Martelella mediterranea DSM 17316: one gene and its partner. Each later gene encodes a partner of the first gene's protein in a complex. Links are inferred from orthologs where the notes say so. Each region holds a gene or a part of one and is shown on either strand. Other genes may lie near its edges.

Region 1 (10,933 bases):
GGAGGGATTGCACGTTCGTCCGGGATGGAAGGTTTGATCCATGAAACTCTCCCGACCCGTTTATCGGCTGAAACATAGCGCCAGAAAACTGGCCCGCGCAGAAGACATTCCGCTCAATCGTGCGCTGGACCGCCTGGCGATCCAGGAAGGCTTTGAAAGCTGGAGCGCGCTTGCCGCCTCCGTTCCCTCGGCCCGTTCCGCCAACGGCATCTATGAGAAGCTCGCGCCGGGCGACCTGCTGCTGTCGGCGGCGCGTCCCGGTCAGGGCAAGACGCTGCTGGCGCTCGAACTCGCGCTGAACGCAGCGCGCGCCGGCCACCGCGCCTTTTTCTTCTCGCTGGAGGAGACGGCAGTCGGCATGCTGCGTCATTTCCGAGCCTTGAACCGGACGCCGGATGAGGTCCGGTTCGTGTTCGACGACAGTGACAGGATTTCGGCGGACTATGTGATCACAAGGCTTGGCGCGGCGCCGGCCGGCACGCTTGCGGTCATCGATTATCTGCAACTTCTGGACCAGCGACGCGAAAACCCGCCGCTTGACCAGCAGATCCGGGTATTGCGCGCCCATGCCCGTCGCCATGGCCATATTTTCGTTTTCGTCGCCCAGATTGACCGTCGTTTCGAGGGGGCAAATCGGGCCTTTCCGACCCTGTCCGATCTGCGGTTGCCGAATGCGCTCGATCTCGGCCTGTTCGACAAGGCCTGTTTTATCAATGCCGGGGCGGTCAGGTACGCAGAGACCGCCTGACCACAAAAAAGCCGGGCGGTTCGTGCCGCCCGGCTCATGATTCTCAACCGTCAAACCAGCAGCCTTACGCCGCCAGGTCGCGCAGCACCGTTTGCAGGATGCCGCCATTGTTGACGTAGGTGAGTTCGTCGAGCGTGTCGATCCGGCAGAGGATCGGGACGTCCTTGACCGTGCCATCGGCGAAGGTGACCTTGGCGATCTTCTTCTCGCGCGGCTTGATGTCGGCGAGGCCTTCGATCGAGACGGTCTCGTCGCCTTTCAGGCCGAGGCTTTCCCAGGTCGCGCCGTCCTCGAAGGTGAACGGGATGACGCCCATGCCGACGAGGTTGGAGCGGTGGATACGCTCGTAGCTTTCGGCAATTACGGCGCGCACGCCAAGCAGGTTGGTGCCCTTGGCCGCCCAGTCGCGCGAGGAGCCGTTGCCATATTCGCCGCCGGCGAAGATGACGAGCGGAACGCCTTCCTTCTTGTATTCCATGGCCGCGTCGAAGATCGACATCTCTTCCTTGGACGGATAGTGGATGGTGTAGCCACCCTCCTTGCCGTTCGGGCCGAGCATGTGGTTGCGGATGCGGATATTGGCGAAGGTGCCGCGCATCATCACTTCATGATTGCCGCGACGCGTGCCGTACTGGTTGAAGTCGGCAACCGCCACATCGTGGCCCATCAGATATTCGCCGGCAGGCGATTGCGCCTTGATCGAACCGGCCGGAGAGATGTGGTCGGTGGTGATCTTGTCGCCGAACAGGCCGAGAATGCGGGCATCCTTGATATCGGAAACAGCCGTTGGCGTCTTACCCATGCCGACGAAGTAGGGCGGGTTCTGGACATAGGTCGAGTTGTCGTCCCAGGCATAGGTCTGGCCGTCGGGGATCTGAACCGCCTGCCAGTTCTCGTCGCCCTTGAAGACGTCGGCATATTTGGTCTCGTAGAGTTCGCGGGTGACGTATTTCTCGATCGTCTCCTGCACTTCCTTCGAGGATGGCCAGATATCCTTGAGATAGACCGGGTTGCCGTCCTTGTCCTCGCCAAGCGGCTCGGTCGTCAGGTCCTTCCTCACCGTGCCGGCCAGCGCATGGGCGACAACCAGCGGCGGGGATGCCAGATAGTTGGCCTGAACGTCCGGCGAGATGCGGCCTTCGAAGTTGCGGTTGCCGGAGAGAACGCCGGCGGCAATCAGGCCCTTGTCGTTGATGGTCTTGGAGACCGGGGCCGGCAGCGGACCGGAATTGCCGATGCAGGTGGTGCAGCCGAAACCAACGAGGTTGAAGCCGAGCGCGTCGAGGTCATCCTGCAGACCGGCCTTTTCCAGGTATTCGGCAACGACCTGCGATCCGGGCGCGAGCGAAGTCTTGACCCAAGGCTTGGTCTTCAGGCCCTTGGCGACGGCGTTGCGGGCGAGAAGCCCGGCAGCGATCAGCACCGAGGGGTTGGAGGTGTTGGTGCAGGACGTGATCGCGGCAATCGCGACGTCGCCATGGCCGAGATCGTAATCGGTGCCTTCAACGGCATAGCGCTTGTCGATCTCGCCCTTGTCCTTCTTGTACATGTCGACCATGGCTTCGGAGAAACCGGAGGCGATGTTTTCGAGCGCGATCCGGCCTTCCGGGCGCTTCGGGCCGGCCATGGACGGAACGACGTCGCCGAGGTCCAGTTCCAGCGTATCGGTGAAGACCGGGTTCTCGCCGCCCGATTCGCGATACATGCCCTGCGCCTTCGAATAGGCTTCGACCAGCGCGATCCGGTCCTTGGCGCGGCCCGACATGTCGAGATAGCGCAGCGTTTCGAAGTCGACCGGGAAGAAGCCGCAGGTCGCGCCGTATTCCGGGCCCATATTGCCGATGGTGGCGCGGTCGGCGAGCGTCATCGAATCAAGGCCGGCGCCGTAGAACTCGACGAACTTGGAGACGACGCCCTTCTTGCGCAGCATCTGAACCACGGTCAGCACGAGGTCGGTGGCGGTGACGCCTTCCTTGAGCTGTCCGGTGAGCTTGAAGCCGATGACTTCCGGCAGCAGCATGGAAACCGGCTGGCCGAGCATGGCGGCTTCCGCCTCGATGCCGCCGACACCCCAGCCGAGAACGCCAAGGCCGTTGATCATGGTGGTGTGGCTGTCAGTGCCGACGCAGGTGTCGGGGTAGGCGACTTCCGCGCCGTCCTCTTCCTTGGTCCAGACGGTCTGGCCGAGATATTCGAGGTTCACCTGGTGACAGATGCCGGTGCCGGGGGGCACAACGCGGAAGTTCTTGAACGCCTGCTGGCCCCATTTCAGGAAGCGGTAGCGCTCGCCATTGCGCTTGTATTCATATTCGACATTGTGGGCGAAGGCCTGCGGCGTGCCGAATTCGTCGACGATGACCGAGTGGTCGATGACAAGGTCGACGGGCACCAGCGGGTTGATCTTTTCCGGATCGCCGCCGAGATTGACGATGCCGTCGCGCATGGCGGCGAGGTCGACAACGGCGGGAACGCCGGTGAAGTCCTGCATCAGCACGCGGGCCGGGCGGTAGGCGATCTCGGCGCCGGCCGTGCCCTTGTCGTTAAGCCACTTGGCGACAGCAAGAATGTCGTCTTTGGTGACCGAGCGGCCATCTTCGTTGCGAAGCAGGTTTTCCAGAAGAACCTTCATGGAGAACGGAAGCTTCGAGACGCCTTCGAGCCCGTTAGCTTCAGCCTTCGGCAGGCTGTAGTAGACATACTCTTTTCCGCCCACATCGAGTGTGGAACGACATTCAAAACTGTCCAGTGATTTAGCCACGGATAAAACCCCGCTCATTCTGATTGGCCTAGACCAGCCGTGCGAACGCCCATGTACTTACGACATCAGGATGCGGGTACGACCATTTCCGCTGTCCGCACGTGGGACAAATGCCCCAGGTTCGGCGCAAGGATGTGATTCACGCCGGCCGCTGGCGTGGTTGCGCATCTTATAGATAATTTCTAAGAAAGGTGCCAGATCAACTGTGTTGAAATTTGAATTTTTTTTAAATTTGCCGTTCGAACGGCAGAGACGGCTCCAGGGATAGAGACATCATGACAATTGCCGTCAGGGCCGATGATCTGACCGTGAGCCGGGGCGACCTGCTGATCTTCAGCGGGCTTTCGCTGTCGCTTGTCGCCGGCGAGAGCCTGATGTTCACGGGCCCGAACGGGGCGGGAAAGTCGACCGCGCTCAGGGCAATGCTGGGGCTGGTCGGCGGGGCGGAAGGCAAGTCGTGGTTACTTGCAGGCGACGGTGCCGAGCCCCTGCCGCTTGCCTTCGCCGCCCATTACCTCGCCCATCTCAACGCAATGAAGCCGGAGATGACGGCGCGCGAGAACCTCGACTTCTGGAAGGCCCTGACGGGCGATTTCGGCGACGGCGCGGGGATGGCGGTGGATGACGCCGCCGATGCGGTCGGCCTGATCGACGTACTCGACCTGCCTTTCGGTTTTCTATCGGCGGGGCAGAAGCGGCGGATCGCGTTTTCGCGGCTGTTATGCAGCCATCGCCCGGTATGGCTGCTCGACGAGCCGACCGCGGCGCTCGACAGCGCGGCGAAGACGCTGTTTTCCGGCCTCCTGAACGCGCATCTTGCCGCGGGAGGGATCGTGATCGCGGCGACCCATGAGCCGCTCGATCTCGCAAATGCGCGGGAAATGCGCTTTTCCGGCCCGGTGCGGCTTGCCACCGACCCCTTCATGGATGCGGAGGCTTAAGCGATGTGGGCGCTGTATCGCCGCGATGTGCTTCTGTCTGTCCGCGCCGGCGGCGGCGCGCTGGTGGGTCTGCTGTTTTTCCTGTCGGTCGTCGCGGTCGTGCCCTTCGGCGTCGGCCCCGATCTGGCGCTGCTTGCGCGGATCGGCCCGGCCATGGTGTGGATCGCGGTGCTGCTGTCGACGCTGATCGGGCTCGACCGCATGTTCCGCGCCGAGCGCGACGACGGCTCGCTCGACATTCTGAAAATGCGCGACGAGCCGCTGGTGCTGATCGTGCTGGTCAAATGCCTGGCGCACTGGACCGGCTATGTCCTGCCGCTGGTGATCCTGTCGCCGGCGATGGGGCTGTTGATGAATATCGACCCGGCCGGGCTTGGCGCGGCTTTCGTCACGCTATTCGTCGGCTCGCCGGCCATCACCTTTATCGGCGCGGCAGGCGCGGCGATCGCGGTCTCGCTGCCGCGCGGCGGACTGCTGGTGCCGATCCTGATCCTGCCGCTCTCGATCCCGGTGCTGATCTTCGGCGTCGGGGCTAGCTATGCGGTGACCTCCGATATCGATCCGTTCCTCCCGCCCTTCCTGTTGCTCACCGCGATCACATTGTTTTTTGCGGTGGTCGGCCCGGTTGCCGCGGCTGTGGCCTTGCGTCAGGCGGATGATTGAGCGAAACCATGATCGACAGCAAGCGGTGACGGCGATGAACCAGACGATGGCAAAGGGCGGAATGTTTTCGGGGCTTGCGAACCCGACGCGGTTTCTGGGCCTCGTCCGACGCGTGCTGCCGACGATGATCGCCGTGACCGTCGCGCTTTTCGCCGTCGGGCTCTGGCTCTCTTTCACCTCCGAGGCTGACTACCAGCAGGGCGACACTGTGCGGATCATGTATATTCATGTGCCCGCCGCCTGGCTTTCGATGATGTGCTATGTGGTGATGGCTTTTGCCGCGCTCGGCACGCTTGTCTGGCGTCATCCGCTCGCCGATGTCGCGCACAAGGCTGCCGCTCCTATCGGGGCCGCCTTCACCTTTCTGGCGCTTTTGACGGGCTCGCTCTGGGGCAAGCCGATGTGGGGCGCATGGTGGGTTTGGGATGCGCGGCTGACCTCGGTGTTCATCCTGTTCCTGATGTATCTCGGCATCATCGCGCTGCACCGCGCGGTGGACGAGCCGGCCCGCGCCGCCCGCCTTGCCGCGATCCTGATTCTCATCGGCGTCGTCAATATCCCGATCATCAAGTTCTCGGTCGACTGGTGGAACACGCTGCATCAGCCGGCAAGCGTGATCCGGCTGGACGGGCCGACGATCGATCCGGTGTTCCTGTGGCCGCTTGCCGTGATGGCGCTCGCCTACACTTTCGCCTTTTTCACCATGCATCTTGCCGCCATGCGCAACGAGATCCTGCGCCGCCGCGTTTCCGCCATGCGCCGGGTCGCGGCCAGCCGGGCTGAAGCGCCGAGGATGACTCATTGAGCCACGCATTCTTCATCTACGCCGCCTACGGCGCGACCGCGCTGGTATTCGCCGCGCTGGTGCTCTGGCTGCTCGTCGACGGCCGCGCCAGACGGCGCGAGCTTGACGCTCTGGAAAAGGCGGGCGCCGCCCGCCGCAGCGTCCGGGGCCGCTCATGAGCGAAAGCGAGAAGGGCAAAACGCGCCGCTATCTGGTCGCGGCCATTCCGCTGGTCGTGGTTGTCGGTCTGTTCGGCGTGTTCGGCTGGCAGTTCGTCTCGGGCCACGATCCGTCCGAAATTCCCTCTGTCCTGATCGGCAAGCCGGCGCCGGCGATCAACCTGCCCGCGCTTGAGGGCAGCAACCGCCCGGCGCTTGACGATGCCGCGATTGATGGCAAGTTCACGCTGGTGAACGTCTTCGCCTCATGGTGCATCCCCTGCCGCGCCGAGCACCCTTATCTTCTGGAACTGTCGAAAGATCCGGCGATCAACCTCGTCGGCATCAATTACAAGGACAAGCCGGCAAACGCGCTGAAATTCCTCAACGAGCTCGGCAATCCCTATGCCGCGATCGGCGTCGACGAAAACGGCGCGGAGGCGATCGACTGGGGCGTCTACGGCATCCCCGAGACCTTCGTGGTCGGCGCCGACGGCACCATCATCTTCAAGAAGATCGGCCCGATCGACCAAGCGTCCTATGAAAAGGAAATCCTGCCGGTGATCAACCGCAGCATCGGCCCGGCATCGAAGCTGATGAACTGAAGCGGAAGAGAAGAGAGGCGTCAGCTCTCCTCCGCTTCTTCCTCCGCCGGGTTCACCGTATGCCTGTTGATCAGCGGCATCTGGAACAGCGTGAAGGCGATGGTGATCGGCATCGTGCCCCAGACCTTGAAATTGACCCAGAAATCGGCGGAGAAATTACGCCAGACCACCTCGTTGAGCACGGCCAGAAACACGAAGAACAGGCCCCAGCGGAAGGTGAGCTTGCGCCAGCCCTCGTCATCGAGCCGGAAGGCGGAGTGGAACACGTAGCCGAGCAGCGAACGGCCGAAGACGAGGCCGCCGAGCAGGACGGCGGCGAACAACCCGTTGACAATGGTCGGCTTCATCTTGATGAAGGTCTCGTCCTGCAGCCAGATCGACAGCGCCCCGAACACCATCACCACCGCGCCCGAAACCAGCGGCATCAGAGGGATATTGCCGAGCACGATCCGCGATCCGATCAGCGATATAACGGTCGCGATCATGAAAAGCGCGGTCGCCACCAGAAGCGGCGTGCCGAACACGGACAGTGCCGGAAAGGTGTTCATCAGCCATTCGCCGCGGAAATTGGCGAAGAAGAACACCATCAGCGGGCCGAGCTCGAAGGCAAGCTTCAGGAACGGTTCTTCCTTCTGCTCCGTGGTCAGTTTTTTCGTGGTGTCGGTCATCGTCCCGCCGGTTTCTTGATCGTGATCTGCTAAGTGGCCTGTCGGCCGCGTCTCATCAACCCCAAAAGCGGCGAATTTCGGGGCGTTGAACGAAAAGCGACGCCTTAATCCTGCTCTTCCACCTGTCGGCCGGCGATCGCCTCGGCGAATTCGGCGGCCTCGAAGGGTTCGAGGTCGTCGATGCCCTCGCCGACGCCGATGAAATAGACCGGCAATTTGTGTTTGGCGGCGATCGCCACCAGAATGCCGCCGCGCGCGGTGCCGTCGAGCTTGGTCATCACCAGCCCCGAAACGCCGGCGATATTGCGGAAGATTTCGACCTGGTTCATGGCGTTCTGGCCGGTGGTGGCGTCGAGCGTCTGCAGCACCGTATGCGGGGCGTCGGGATCGAGCTTGCCGAGCACGCGCACGATCTTGGCAAGCTCGTCCATCAGCTCGGCCTTGTTCTGCAGCCTGCCGGCGGTGTCGATGATCACGACATCGGAGCCGTTTTCCTGGCCGCGCTTGAAGGCGTCATAGGCAAGGCCCGCCGCATCCGCCCCCAGTTTGGTACCCACGAATTCCGCGCCGGTGCGCTCCGACCAGATTTTCAGCTGCTCGATCGCGGCCGCGCGAAACGTGTCGCCGGCGCCGAGCGTCACCTTCAGGCCCGCGCGGGTCAGTTTTGCCGCCAGCTTACCGATCGTGGTGGTCTTGCCGGTGCCGTTGACGCCGACCACGAGGATCACATGCGGCTTGTGGGACAGGTCGAGTTGCAGCGGCTTGGCAACCGGGGTCAGCACCTTGGTGATCTCGCCTGCCATGATGCGCACCACGTCATTGCCGCTGACATCCTTGCCGTAGCGTTCTGAAGACAGCGTGTCGGTGATCCGCATCGCGGTCTCGACGCCGAGATCGGCCTGGATCAAGAGGTCCTCCAGCTCCTCCAGCGCGTCCTCGTCGAGCTTGCGCTTGGTGAAAAGGGCCGCGATCTGGCCGGAAAGCTGTTGCGAGGTACGAAACAGGCCGGCGCGCAGGCGCTGGAACCACGTCTGTCGTTTTGTGGGTTGCGGGGCGGGGGCTTCGGCCTTCCGGCCGGTGACGATCTCGAAGCCCTGATTGCGGATCGCGGGCTGTTCGGGCGCTTCCGCAGGCTTTTCCTGCTCGGCGGGGCTGTCGGCCTTCGGCGCGTCGGCAGTCTCGGCGGAGGCTGCTTCGGCCGGGACGGTCTCCTCCGGCTCCTCGGCCGGAACGGGTCGCGGCTCCGGCTCGGCCTCATGCGTCTCGGCGGCGGGCAACGCCTCGGCTTCGTTCTCCGCCTCTTGCTGCGGCTTGCTGCCCGGGCCGACCACGCCGCCGACAATGCTGTCATCGTCCCAGGGATCGGCGCTCTTCGCCTCGGCGAGCGTTTCGGTCGCAACGGGCGTTTCTTCGGCAGGAGCGGCCTCGGCGTCTTCGCCGGCGGTAACCGCTTCCGCTTCGCTTGGCGCGATTGCGTCTTCCGGCTTGCTCTCCTCGGCGGCCTGTTTCCTGCCGAAGGTGAAGACGTTTTTCATGAAGCCAAGGGCCATGGGAATATTTTCCTGTTTGTTTCAAGCCGGCGCGCCCGCATTGCCCCTATATCCGTGCTGCGACGGAGGCTTGTCAACGCGGGGCGGCCAAAAGCCTTATCAGGCGGGGCTGAAATCCGCCATCAGCCGCTTGCCGTCATGGCCGGTGATGCGGGCCGTCACGAACCGGCCCGGTTCAAGGCCGGGGGTGGCGACCGGCGCGAAATTTTCGGTATGGCCGTTCTCGCCGCGTTCGGTGAGCACGGTTTCCCTTTTGCCGATCATGTCGGCGAGGTGCCGCGCCTTCAGCCGCGCGCCGGTTTCGCGCAGAAGCCGCGCCCGTTCCTTCACCAGCGCCCGGTCGAGCTGCGGCATACGGGCGGCCGGCGTGCCGGGGCGGGGGCTATAGGGGAAGACGTGAAGCTGGGCGATATCGGCTTCCTCGGCAAAGCGCACCAGATTGTCGAAATGCGTCTCGGTTTCGGTCGGGAAGCCGGCGATGAAATCCGCGCCGAAGGCGATGCCTGGGCGCAGTTCCCGCGCCCTGGCGATGAAGGCCAGCGCGTCGGCCGACAGATGCCGCCGCTTCATCCGCTTCAGGATCAGGTCGTCGCCGTGCTGGAGCGAGAGATGCAGATGCGGCATGAAGCGCGGCTCGTCGGCCAGAAGATCGAGCAGATGCCGATCGATCTCGATGCTGTCGATCGACGACAGCCTGAGGCGGGCAATCTCCGGCACCTGTTTCAACAGCGTCTTCGCCAGCAGGCCGAGCGTCGGCTCGCCGGGCAGGTCCGCGCCATAGGAGGTGGCGTCGACCCCGGTCAGCACCACTTCGCGATAGCCCTGTTCGGCAAGCGTGCGGGCCTGGTCGATCACCGCGCCCATCGGCACGGAACGCGAATTGCCGCGGCCATAGGGGATGATGCAGAAGGTGCAGCGGTGGTCGCAGCCGTTCTGCACCTGCAGGAAGGCGCGCACATGGCCATCAATGCTTTCCACCATCTGCGGCGCGGTATCGAGCACGCTCATGATGTCGTTGACGATCAGCTTCTCTTCTGCCGAAACGCCGAAATCGGGCAGGTCGCGATAGTGCCGGGCCTCGAGCTTTTCGGCGTTGCCGAGCACCGCATCGACCTCCGGCATCCGCGCGAAGGTCTCCTTCTCGGTCTGTGCAGCGCAGCCGGTGACGACGATGCGGGTGGACGGGTTTTCCCGCCGCGCCCTGCGGATCGCCTGCCGCGCCTGGCGCACGGCCTCGCCGGTCACCGCGCAGGTATTCACCAGGATCGCATCCTCAAGCCCGGCCTCGGTCGCGGCCTTGAGCATGACTTCGCTCTCATAGGTGTTCAGCCTGCAGCCGAATGTCAGGGTACGGACGGTCATAATTCTCGGATTCCGGTTTGCCCGCTATATGGCCTAACGGGCCGCGAAATGAAAGGGCGTCCTTCAAAGCAGCAAGAGGTGGAAGGCATACGTGGCAAGATCAAAGGGTAGGCGCGGCAGAACCGGCAAGATGCCGATACTGCCGATGGGCAATGCAAGAAAATTGCTGGCAAGGACAAGCTGAAACAGCCGCCTGCGCTCAGAAAACCGCTTCATGCAGCGTACATTCAGAACCTGCAGTACGAGAAATGACGTGAGCATCACTTCAAGTGGAAACCAGTTGAGCATGAACGCCCGAGCCGGGTCGGCATAGATGTCGGCCCATGTATATGTTCCGTTTTCAAGGCCCTGCCTGAACGGGGCAATGACTGCCGACTGGCTCCAGAGACCGAGCTTGCTGATATAGAATCTGTAGGCCGCCGGCACTATGAAATTGATCCAGAAAAATGCCTTCAGCGCAGGGTCCGCCTGCTGCAATCTTGAAAGCAGAGCATCTGCCAGTGATGCGTTATCGCCGCGCATGCGCCGGTAGCGTTTTGTCAGGGCATTACCAAGGCGTTCGGAAGGACTTGCCATCTCGCTTTCCTCACAGGACGGGCTGGCCGGTGAGGACCAGCAGCAAGAGTGAGGAGGGTGAAATTGCGCCGGTGCGTGCCAGAGAAAGCCCTTCAGTCACGATATCGGACCATGTGGGGA
Region 2 (11,162 bases), 720 kb from region 1 along the record:
TCATACTCGATATCGGTCTGCCCCAGATGGATGGCGTGACCGTGCTCGACAAATGGCGGCAGGCCGGGCGCAACATGCCGGTTCTGATCCTGACGGCGCGCGACCGCTGGAGCGACAAGGTGGCCGGGATCGATGCCGGCGCCGATGATTACGTCACCAAGCCGTTTCACATCGAAGAGGTGATGGCCCGCATCAGGGCGCTGATCCGTCGCGCCGCCGGGCATGCAGCAGCGACGATCACCTGCGGCCCGATCGAACTTGACGTCAAGGCCTCCAAGGCCACGCTCGACGGCGAGATACTGAGGCTGACCTCGCACGAATACCGGTTGCTGTCGTATCTGATGCATCACCAGGGGGAGGTGGTCTCGCGGACGGAGCTGACCGAACATCTTTACGATCAGGATTTCGATCGGGATTCCAACACGATCGAGGTTTTTGTTGGCAGACTTCGGAAGAAAATCGGGGCTGACTGGATCGAGACGGTGCGCGGCCTCGGCTATCGCATGCAGGCGCCGGGATGAGGTTTGCGAATTCCCTCACGCTGCGTTCGCTGGCGCTGACGACCGCATGGTTTGCGATCGCGCTTCTTGTGATCGCGGTCGTGATTTCAGCGCTCTATCGCAATGCTGCGGAGCGCGGCTTCCGGCAGCTTCTGCAAGCCGAAATGTTCAATGTCATCAACTCGGTATCGATTGACGATCAGGGCGAACTGAAGGGTTCTCCGCAGCTTGGCAATCTGAACTATCAGCAACCCCAGACCGGCTGGTACTGGGTTGTCGATCCCCTCTACGACAAGTCGAAGCAGTCGCTGCAATCGCCCTCTCTCGGCGCGCAAGACCTGCCGGTGACCCCGGAGAGCGAAGTTCCCTATGATGGCAATTATCGCCGCACCTATATCGTGCGCGACGATAACAACAATGATCTGGCGGTTATTGAAACCGTTGTTGTGATGGACGAGAAGGACCGGGCAACCCGGATCCGGGTGTCGGGCAATCGCGATGCGGTGGACAATGACGTGCGGTGGTTTTCGCAGCGGCTCTACATAGCGCTCGCCCTTTTTGGCATTGCGAGCATTCTCCTCAATGGCCTCATCATCTTGTGGGCGCTGCGCCCGCTCGACCGTGCGCGTGTGGCCTTGCGCCATATTTCCGAGGAGGGCGAGGGGGAAATGCGCGGGCAGTTTCCGGTGGAAATTCAACCGCTTGCCGATGAAATCAATGCCTTGTTGGCAAACAACAGGGCAATCGTCGAGCGGGCGCGGATGCAGGTCGGCAATCTCGCGCACTCGCTTAAGACGCCGATTGCAGTGCTTTTGAACGAGGCCCAGGGTATGGCCGAGAAGGAAGGAAAGCTCATCGCTTCGCAAGTGGTGATGATGCAGGCCCAGGTTCAGGCCTATCTGAACCGGGCGCGCATCGCTGCCCAGACCGAATCGGTCCTGACGCGGTGTGAGGCGGAGCCGGTGCTTGAACGGCTCGTGCGGGTGATGCGGCGGCTGAACCCGGAGAAATCCTTCGTGCTGACATGCGAGCCAGGTCTTCTTCTGGCAACCGAGCAGCACGACCTTGAGGAGGTTGTCGGCAACCTGCTGGAAAATGCCGCTCGATTCGCCGAGAGCGAAGTTCATGTAAGCGCGCAACGGCGGGCGGATGCCGGCGTGGCTGGAGAGTGGGCCGAGATCATCGTGAAGGATGACGGGCCGGGCCTGACGCCCGATGAAATCCGAAGGGCAATGAAGCGCGGCAACAGGCTGGATGAGAGCGGGGCGGGTTCCGGCCTTGGTCTGTCGATCGTCGATGACATCGTGCAGGCCTATGGCGGTCGTTTCGAACTGACCGGCCTTGAGGATTCAGGATTGCACGCGCGCGTTGTTCTTCCGGCCAAAAGCAGGAAATAGTTGATCGCGACCCCGCATGCGAATTATGGCCACATTCTGTGCTTAGCGACGATATTGCGGGAGCGCTTTGGATCGGGGAACCATTCTTCCTGCCCAAGGCTTTCTTTGATGACGCAAAACAATATGACGGGAAAACTCGTGATACGAAATTGGCAATTGATTGCTGTCGTCCTCATGGTCTCAGGTTGTTCGGCGACCGGCGGCGGGGGAGCGTCAGTCGCTCCTCAGCCTGTGGCGGCGCCGGCAGGCGCACAGTCGGCGGCGCTGAATGGTGGTTTGGTGCAGAGGGCTGGAATTACGCTGTCTTCTTTCGATCAAGCCAAAGCGCTTCAGGCCGAGCAATACGCCCTGGCGGCGGCGCCGGCGGGCGAAGCCGTCAACTGGCAGGGAGAGGGCGCGCGCGGCTCTGTGACGGCGGCAAGCCCTTATCAGGTCGGCGACCAGAATTGCCGGCAATATACGCAGCGTGTTGTGGCCGATGGCCGTGAATTTGTCGGTCGAGGGGCCGCCTGCCGCGAAGTTGCCGGTTCGTGGAGCCTGCTCGATTAACGCAGCGGTTCCGTGCGACATGACCAGCCGAAGTGCGACGTTTTGAGGCAGGTTTGCCGCCTGGTGTTTTGAACTGTTGGAATTTTCGCGGTGGTGGCGTACGAAGACGACATGATATTCGCGCTTGCCGCCATTGTCCTGACGCTTGCCGCGGCTTTTGCGGTTGCTGTACCGTTGTTCCGGCGGGATGCGAGGACAGATACTGTCGCCGCCGGGCCGGATCCGATTTATCGTGCCCAACTGAAAGAACTAGATCGGGAACGGCGAGACGGTCTTATCGACGAGAACGCCTATCTTTCGTCCCGTGCGGAAATCGGGCGAAGGCTGATGGCCTCGGAAGCGAAGGCGGCGGACAGAGCCACCGCGCTGCGGGGCGTTGCCTCGCGCTATCGTATCGCGACGGCGGCATACGTATTTGCTGCGCTGATTTTGGCGGGTGTTGCCTATCCCCTCCTGGGCGCGCCCGGCGCGAAGGATTATCCGTTGTCGGCCCGCCTCAATTCGGAGAATCCGGAGCTTGCGGTTCTTGTCGCGCAAGTCGAGAGGCATCTCGCGCAAAATCCCGATGATGGCCGGGGCTGGGACGTGATCGCGCCGGTCTATCTGCGCGAGAACAGGCTTGAGCGCGCTTATGAAGCCTATGCCAATGCCATCCGGATTTCCGGCCCGAGCTCGGAGCGACTTATGGGGCTTGGCGAGACGCTTGTGGCGATGGAGTCGGGTTTCGTCAATCACGAGGCGCTTGAGGCGTTTCGAAAGGTCGAGGCATTGTCGCCGGATAATGTCAGGGCCGGATATTATATTGCACTGGCGGACGAGCAGGCCGGGAACCATCAGGCCGCGCTCGATCAATTCGACGCCTTGCTTGAAAGAATGCCGGAGAACGCCACCGGACGCGATGTGATCGAGCGGCACATTGTCTTTAATCGAGGCCGGTTGGCGCAGACGGGCGCGCCGGCGTTCGGACCCGATCAGCAGGACATCGAGGCGGCGGCCTCGCTGTCGCCGGAGCAGCGTGCCGAAATGGTGGAGGGCATGGTCTCGGGGCTGGCGCAACGCCTTGAACAGGAGCCTAACGATATTGAAGGCTGGATGCGGTTGATCCGCTCCTACGCGGTGCTGGGTCGGGAGGATGATGCAAATACGGCGTACGATGCCGCGCTGGCCTATTTCGGGGCGGAGAGCGCGGCCGGCCAGCAGCTTGAGCAACTTGCCGCAGAACTTGCGCTTTCGGGGGGAAGATCATGACGCGCAAGCAAAAAAGGCTCGCTGTCATCGGCGGCGGGGTGGGTTTCATCGCGATCGCGGTTCTCTTGGTGCTTTTTGCGCTGAGCCGCAGCGTCTCCTATTTCTTCATGCCATCTGATTTTGCCGAAAACCCGGTCAGCTCCGATACGCGGATAAGGCTTGGCGGTCTCGTTGAGGACGGTTCGGTCCGGGGTGCGGAAGGGGCGGGTGTTGCCTTTGCCGTTACCGACGGGAACTCTTCCGTGGAAGTGCGCTACGCGGGCATTCTGCCTGATCTTTTCCGGGAAGGGCAGGGGGTTGTGACCGAAGGACGGATGGGGCCGGACGGGATTTTCCGCGCCGACACCGTGCTTGCCAAACATGACGAGAACTACATGCCCAAGGAAGTCGCCGACCGTCTGAAAGCCGAAGGCGTGTGGGAAGGCGAGGAGGACGCCACACCTTGACCGTTGAACTCGGACTCTATGCGCTGATCCTCGCTCTGGCGGTTTCCGCTCTGACGGCGACGCTGCCGCTTGTGGGCGCTCGGATGCAGAATATGGCCTTGATCGGCATTGCGCGCAGCGGCTCCCTGACCCTGTTCGCGCTGGTGGCGTTGGCTTTCATCATTCTGATCAGAAGCTATCTCCTTTCGGATTTTTCCGTGCGCAATGTATGGGAAAACTCGCATTCGCTGATGCCGCTGATCTACAAGTTCTCGGGCGTTTGGGGCAATCATGAAGGCTCAATGCTACTGTGGCTGCTGATTCTGACGTTTTTCAGCGCGCTGGTGGCGGCCTTCGGGCGCAATCTGCCGGCCGATCTGCGAGCCAATGTACTTGCCATCCAGGCCCTGATTGCTACGGCTTTCATCCTTTTCATTCTCCTTACCTCCAATCCGTTCAGCCGCGTTTTCCCCGTCCCCGCAGAGGGTCGGGAACTCAATCCGATCCTGCAGGATATCGGCCTCGCCATTCATCCGCCGCTTCTTTATCTGGGCTATGTCGGCTTTTCGGTCTGTTTTTCGTTCGCGGTCGCAGCGCTTGTCAGCGGTCGGATCGATTCGGCCTGGGCGCTTTGGGTGCGGCCATGGGCGCTGCTTGCCTGGCTGTTCCTGACCGCCGGCATCGCAATGGGCTCCTACTGGGCCTATTATGAGCTTGGCTGGGGCGGATGGTGGTTCTGGGATCCGGTGGAAAATGCTTCCTTCATGCCGTGGCTGGCGGGCACGGCGCTGCTGCACTCGGCTCTGGTCATGGAGAAGCGCGAGGCCCTGAAAATCTGGACCGTGCTCCTGTCGATCCTGACATTCTCGCTTTCGCTTCTCGGAACGTTTCTCGTTCGCTCCGGCGTTCTCACCTCGGTTCATGCGTTTGCGACGGACCCGACCCGTGGCGTTTTCATTCTGGCCATATTGGCTTTCTTCATCGGCGGCGCACTTACGCTCTTTGCCTTGAGGGTGCCGCTCTTGCGCGCCGGAGGCCTGTTCTCGCCGATCTCGCGGGAAGGCGCTTTGGTCTTCAATAATCTGATTCTGACGGTCGCTGCCGGCACGGTGCTGATCGGAACGCTTTATCCGCTGTTTCTGGAAACACTGACCGGTGAGAAAATCTCGGTAGGCCCGCCATTCTTCAACCTGACCTTCGGGCTGTTGATGATTCCGTTGCTGCTTGCCGTACCCTTCGGCCCGATGCTTTCGTGGAAAAGAGGAGACCTGAAGGCTGCGTCGGAGCGTCTCATGGTCGCGGCGATCCTGGCGCTGATCTTCGCCGCGGTCTTCGTTTACTTCCATGAAGGCGGACCGGTTCTGGCCGTACCCGGGATTGCCATCGCGTTCTGGCTTATCTTCGGAGCGCTCTCGGACCTCTGGACCCGCTCGGGGTTTGTCCGCCTGCCGTTTTCGAAGGCATGGCCGCGTTTCAAGGGCCTGCCGCGCTCGGCCTTCGGCGCGGCGCTTGCGCATTTCGGTCTCGGCGTGAGCGTGTTGGGCATACTGGCGGTTTCGCTTTACGAAACGGAGGCCGTGCTGGAGATGACGCCAGGTTCCGAGGTGGTCCTGAGCGGCTATACGGTCGCCTTCGAGGGTGTCGAAACCGTGCGCGGGCCCAACTACACCGATGAACGCGGGACATTTGCGATCAGCGCGAACGGGGCGGCGTCCGGCGTGGTGCATTCGGCGAAACGGCTCTACCCTTCGAGCAATATGCCGACGACAGAGGCGGGCATCAGGACCTTCGGTCTCAGTCAGCTTTATATTTCCCTTGGCGACCCGCGTCAGGATGGAGCCTGGGTCGTGCGGGTGTGGTGGAAGCCTTTCATTCTGTGCATCTGGCTTGGATTCGTGCTGATGGCCACCGGCGGGGTCGTCTCGCTTTCCGATCGACGCTTGCGGATTGGCGCGCCGGCGCTGAGCAAGAAAAGAACGCAGCCAGCGCAAGCCCTGGGAGCCGCTGAATGATTCGGCTTGTTGTCTTGTTTTTTGCCGTGCTGCTCCCAATCGGTGCCGCCGCTGTCGAGCCGGACGAGATGCTGAGCGATCCCGCTCTCGAGGCGCGGGCGCGGGAGATTTCCGCGGAGCTTCGCTGCATGGTCTGCCAAAACCAATCGATCGACGATTCCAATGCCGACCTCGCGCGCGATCTTCGTCTGTTGGTGCGCGACCGGCTGGCAGAAGGCGACAGCGATGACGAGGTCATCGACTATGTCGTTTCGCGCTATGGCGAGTTTGTTCTGCTGAAGCCTCGTTTTTCGCCACATACCTGGCTTCTGTGGGGCGCGCCGGCACTGCTTATCCTTTTGGGCGCCATCGGTTTGTGGCGTCTTGCCGCCGCTCGCCACGGCGCTGACAGGCCGCTCTCCCGCGATGAGGAGTTGCGACTGGAGAAGATTTTGTCCGAGACGGACGACCATTAACAAACCGTCATCTGGCGGACAGTGTTTTGTAAGGTCCCAGCTTTTATAGTCCCCTCTATTCGATATGAAATCATTCAACCATCGACACCAGAGGAAAAGCAGACCTATGTTCCAGCAGCCCACCGGACCAAACAAGTTCAGGTCACTCTTGAAAGCCTCGGCAGCTGCAGGCGTCGCAGCCGTGCTGTTTTCGGCCGGCGCTCCCCTGACGGTGACGGAAGCGCTTGCGGATCCCGTCCATGTTCAGGCGCCGGAAGTCCCCGGATTTGCCGATGTCGTCGAAGCGGTCTCTCCCGCAGTTGTCTCCGTGGTCGTTGAGAGCAACGTCCAGCCGGTTGCCCAGCAGGATGGCAGTTTCGGCTTCGGTTTCGGCGGCCGCGGTTTCGACAATCTCCCCGATGACCACCCTCTCAAGCGTTTCTTCCATGATTTCGGCGCGCCGAACGAGCCCGCTCCGCCACCGCAGCCGCGCAAGGGCGGCCCACGTCCGGTTGCGCAAGGCTCGGGCTTCTTTGTCTCCGAGGACGGTTACCTTGTCACCAATAACCACGTCGTGCGCGAAGGTGACGCATTCTCCGTGCGGATGGATGACGGCACTGAGTATGATGCAAAGCTGATTGGCACCGATCCCCGTACCGATCTGGCCGTGCTTAAGGTGGATGCCGACCGCGAGTTCACTTACGTGAAGTTCGCGGACGATCAGAACCTGCGCGTTGGCGACTGGGTTGTCGCGGTCGGCAATCCATTTGGCCTCGGCGGCACGGTCACGTCGGGCATCGTTTCCGCCCTTGGTCGCGATATCGCCTCCGGTCCCTACGACGACTACATTCAGGTCGATGCCGCGGTGAACCACGGCAACTCCGGCGGTCCGACGTTTGACCTCAGCGGTGAAGTCGTTGGCGTCAACACAGCAATCTTCTCGCCCTCCGGCGGTAATGTCGGCATCGCATTCGCAATCCCGGCGCATCTGGCCCAGGACGTCGTTGCGGACCTCATTCAGGATGGCGTGGTTGAACGTGGCTGGCTCGGTGTACGTATTCAGCCCGTCACCGAGGACATCGCCGAGTCGATCGGGCTTGCCAAGCCGGAAGGCGCGCTCGTCTCCGAGCCGACGAGCGACAGCCCCGGCGCCAAGGCGGGGCTTAAACAGGGCGACGTCATCACCGCCGTGAATGGCGATGTCATCGAGGATGCCCGTTCGCTTTCCCGTATGATCGGCATGATGGAACCGGGCGACGAGGTGGAACTGTCGGTCTGGCGTGATGGAAAGTCCCAGACGATCGATGTCAAGCTCGGCGAATTCCCGACTGAAGACGAGCTCGCTGCTGCCGATGGCCTTAGCGGGCCGACGGAAAGCTCGCTGATGACGCAACTCGGCATCGAGGTTCGCCCCGCCGATGACGGCAAGGGCGTAACGGTTACGGCTGTGGACCCGAACTCCGACGCCGCGACCAAGGGTCTGGCGACGGGACAGAAGATCCTGAGCGTCAACAACAAGGAAGTCAGCTCGGCTGAGGACATCATCAAGCAGGTCAAGGATGCCGCCGATCAGGGCCGCAAGCAGGCGCTGTTCCAGGTCGAAACCGAAAACGGCAGCATGTTCACCGCCCTGCCCACGGAAACCGACGCCGAAGACGCCGGCTGATCCCCTTAAGCATAGGAAAAGGCGCATTGCGGAAGCATGCGCCTTTTCCGTTTCAGGAGACGTAACATGTTTTCCAAAGAGCCGGTTGAGCCTGCTTGTCACACCGAGGCGGATGGCGATATGGTCCCCGGCATGCGTGTTCTTGTCATCGAAGACGATCTGGAGGCAGCCGCCTATCTGACCAAGGCCTTTCGCGAGGCCGGCATTGCCTGTGAGCATGCCGGCGATGGCGAAAGCGGCCTGTTCATGGCGAGCGAGAATGAGTACGACGTCCTTGTCGTCGATCGCATGTTGCCGCGTCGCGACGGGCTGTCGGTGATATCGGCGCTGAGGGCGCGCAGCATCAACACACCGGTGCTGATTCTGTCCGCGCTCGGTCAGGTCGATGACCGGGTGACCGGCCTCAGGGCAGGGGGCGACGACTACCTTCCCAAGCCCTATGCCTTCAGCGAGCTTCTCGCCCGCGTCGAAGTGCTGGGCCGGCGCAAGGGCGCGCCCGATCAGGATGTGCTCTACAAGGTGGGCGATCTGGAACTCGACCGTCTTTCGCACGAGGTGCGCCGCGCGGGCCGCGAGATCACGCTCCAGCCGCGCGAATATCGCCTGCTCGAATATCTGATGAAGAATGCCGGCCAGGTTGTCACCCGCACCATGCTTCTGGAAAATGTCTGGGATTATCATTTCGATCCGCAGACCAATGTGATCGATGTCCATGTTTCGCGTCTGCGCTCGAAGATCGAGAAGGATTTCGACAAGCCCCTGCTGAAGACCATTCGCGGCTCCGGCTACATGATCAAGCATGACGCTTAGCGCATGAAGGGGCGTCTGAAGCTTCTGTTCAAGTCGACGGCGGTGCGACTTTCCGCCGTATACATTCTGCTGTTCGGGCTTTGCGCGGCGGTAATGGTGTTTTATGTCACCGCCGTCTCCGAAAGTCTGGTTGAGCGGCAGATGCGGGATTCGCTCCATCGCGAGATTGCCCAGCTTGACGCCGCGTTCGAAAATGGCGGCATTCGTCGCCTGTTCAATACCATCGAACGGCGCGCCCGCCAGCCCGGTGCCAATCTCTATGTCATCGCCAGTCCGCAGGGCGAAATCCTGGCGAGCAACGTGGCCTCGCTGGAACCAGGGGTACTCGCGCATTCAGGGTGGCTCGATACGCCTTTTCGCTATGAAGGCTTTGCCGAAAACAACAAGGGCGACCGCTACAGCCTTGCGATCGGCTATGTGATCGTGCTTGACAACGGCATGAAGCTGATGATCGGCCGCGATCTGGGCGACCCCGAACGTTTGCACATCATCGTCAGGCAGGCGCTGCTTCTTGCCCTCATCATCATGGGCGTCGGGGCGCTGGTGATCTGGTTCGCCATCGGTCGCAACGCGTTGAAGCGCATGGACAGGATGTCGTCGGCGAGCGGCAAGATCATGGCTGGCGATCTCTCCCAGCGGCTTCCCGTAACCGGTTCCGGTGATGAATTCGACCGTCTCTCCAATTCGCTGAACCTGATGCTGGACCGTATCGTCCGTCTCAACGAAGGGCTGAGGCAGGTTTCCGACAACATCGCCCACGATCTCAAGACCCCGCTGACGCGTCTTCGCAACAAGGCAGCCGATGCTGCCGCCGCCGAGGACCCGGAGGAGCGGCGCACCTCGCTCGAAGGCATTATCGCCGAATCCGACCAACTCATCCGAACCTTCAATGCGTTGTTGATGATCTCCCGCGTTGAAGCGGGCGCGGTTGCGGCGGAGATGTCGCCCGTCAACCTTTCCGCGATCGTCGAGGACAGCGCCGAGCTTTACGGCCCGGTGGCCGAGGAAGCGGGCATGACGCTGGAGATCGCGATCGAGCAGGATCTTTCGGTGAACGGCAACCGAGAACTCATCGGGCAGGCGATCTTCAACCTTCTCGACAATGCCATAAAATACGCCTCGGCCTCGGAAAGCGAGCCGCGCATCTACCTGTCGCTCAAACGCGAGGGCGCGGATGCCGTGTTCATGGTCGCCGATAACGGTCCGGGCATCCCCGCCAATCGCATCGAGGACGTCAAAAGGCGGTTCTTCCGTCTGGATGAAAGTCGCACCAAGCCGGGTACCGGCCTTGGCCTCTCCATGGTTGATGCTGTGACGGATATGCATGGCGGCAAATTCGTCCTCGCCGAAGCCGGCCAGTATGTTCCGGGCTATGGCGGTCTTGCCGCGCTCCTTCGCTTCCCGCTCACCCCCAATCGTTCGCGCTGAGCGGCTTTTGCTTCTCCTCCGTCAATGCTAAGGCGGAGGAACGACGTTGCGGAGGAAGCTATGCAGGAGATCGACGGTCGCTTGGCCGACAGTGCGGCAGGACGCATATTTGCACTGGACGAGGCGGCAGCCAGGGAAGCGGCGGGCGAACTCGCCGAAGCGGTCGAAAGCCATGGTCTTCCGGCCGTCCTCGCCGACGCCGAGGCCTCTTTGACCGCCTTTCTCGCGGCCGCTTTCGCGCTCTCACCCTTTCTCCACGACACCTTCCGTTCACGGCCGGACCTCCTTTGCGGGATCGATCAGCCGATCGGCCCGCAAATCGAGGCCGAAATCGAAAAGGCGCGCACTGCCTGGATCGCCGAAGGCGGTTCGCAGGGCGATGGCGAGATCATGACGCGGCTTCGCCAGTCCAAGCAGCGCGTTGCCTTCCTCACCGCGCTCGCCGATCTCGGCGGCATTTTCAAAGCCGAAGTCACGACCGATCTCCTGAGCCGTTTCGCCGCTGCCGCCGTGGCCGCAACGCTGGACCATCTGCTCGTCTCCGCCGCCGGCGAGGGCAAGATCAGGCTGCTTTCCTCAGAGGATCCTTCGGAAAACTCCGGGGTCGTCGTGCTCGGCATGGGCAAGCTCGGCGCGAACGAGCTCAACTACTCCTCCGACATCGATATCGTCGTCTTCTTCGAGCCTGAAGCC

Evidence for each region.
Region 2: the proteins of ccmB (region 1) and ccmE are in contact, whole or in part, in a solved structure (PDB 8CE8), measured with the Escherichia coli proteins. The link is inferred for Martelella mediterranea DSM 17316 from one-to-one orthologs.

What each region holds. Positions count from the first base shown.
Region 1 is NZ_CP020330.1:4,540,819-4,551,751, reverse strand. The notes cover bases 3,536-6,280. They hold ccmB (heme exporter protein CcmB), read left to right. Parts: upstream 3,536-4,450; coding sequence 4,451-5,110; downstream 5,111-6,280. Other genes in these bases: Mame_RS21175 (DsbE family thiol:disulfide interchange protein), read left to right, coding at 6,070-6,280; ccmD (heme exporter protein CcmD), read left to right, coding at 5,912-6,073; Mame_RS21185 (heme ABC transporter permease), read left to right, coding at 5,145-5,915; ccmA (heme ABC exporter ATP-binding protein CcmA), read left to right, coding at 3,782-4,447. In the rest of the region: Mame_RS21205 (DNA helicase), read left to right, coding at 41-748; aconitate hydratase AcnA, read right to left, coding at 813-3,506; more of Mame_RS21175, read left to right, coding at 6,281-6,657; Mame_RS21170 (septation protein A), read right to left, coding at 6,678-7,325; signal recognition particle-docking protein FtsY, read right to left, coding at 7,430-8,875; tRNA (N(6)-L-threonylcarbamoyladenosine(37)-C(2))-methylthiotransferase MtaB, read right to left, coding at 8,975-10,237; Mame_RS21155 (hypothetical protein), read right to left, coding at 10,301-10,813; Mame_RS21150 (hypothetical protein), read right to left, coding at 10,824-10,933. UniProt on the Escherichia coli protein: Required for the export of heme to the periplasm for the biogenesis of c-type cytochromes.
Region 2 is NZ_CP020330.1:3,818,088-3,829,249, reverse strand. What follows is about bases 2,442-5,415. They hold ccmE (cytochrome c maturation protein CcmE), read left to right. Parts: upstream 2,442-3,690; coding sequence 3,691-4,140; downstream 4,141-5,415. Other genes in these bases: Mame_RS17750 (heme lyase CcmF/NrfE family subunit), read left to right, coding at 4,137-5,415; ccmI (c-type cytochrome biogenesis protein CcmI), read left to right, coding at 2,558-3,694; Mame_RS17765 (hypothetical protein), read left to right, coding at 2,442-2,446. In the rest of the region: Mame_RS17775 (response regulator transcription factor), read left to right, coding at 1-521; Mame_RS17770 (sensor histidine kinase), read left to right, coding at 518-1,897; more of Mame_RS17765, read left to right, coding at 2,006-2,441; more of Mame_RS17750, read left to right, coding at 5,416-6,131; Mame_RS17745 (cytochrome c-type biogenesis protein), read left to right, coding at 6,128-6,586; Mame_RS17740 (Do family serine endopeptidase), read left to right, coding at 6,693-8,231; Mame_RS17735 (response regulator transcription factor), read left to right, coding at 8,352-9,041; Mame_RS17730 (sensor histidine kinase), read left to right, coding at 9,045-10,469; Mame_RS17725 (bifunctional [glutamine synthetase] adenylyltransferase/[glutamine synthetase]-adenylyl-L-tyrosine phosphorylase), read left to right, coding at 10,530-11,162. UniProt on the Escherichia coli protein: Heme chaperone required for the biogenesis of c-type cytochromes. Transiently binds heme delivered by CcmC and transfers the heme to apo-cytochromes in a process facilitated by CcmF and CcmH.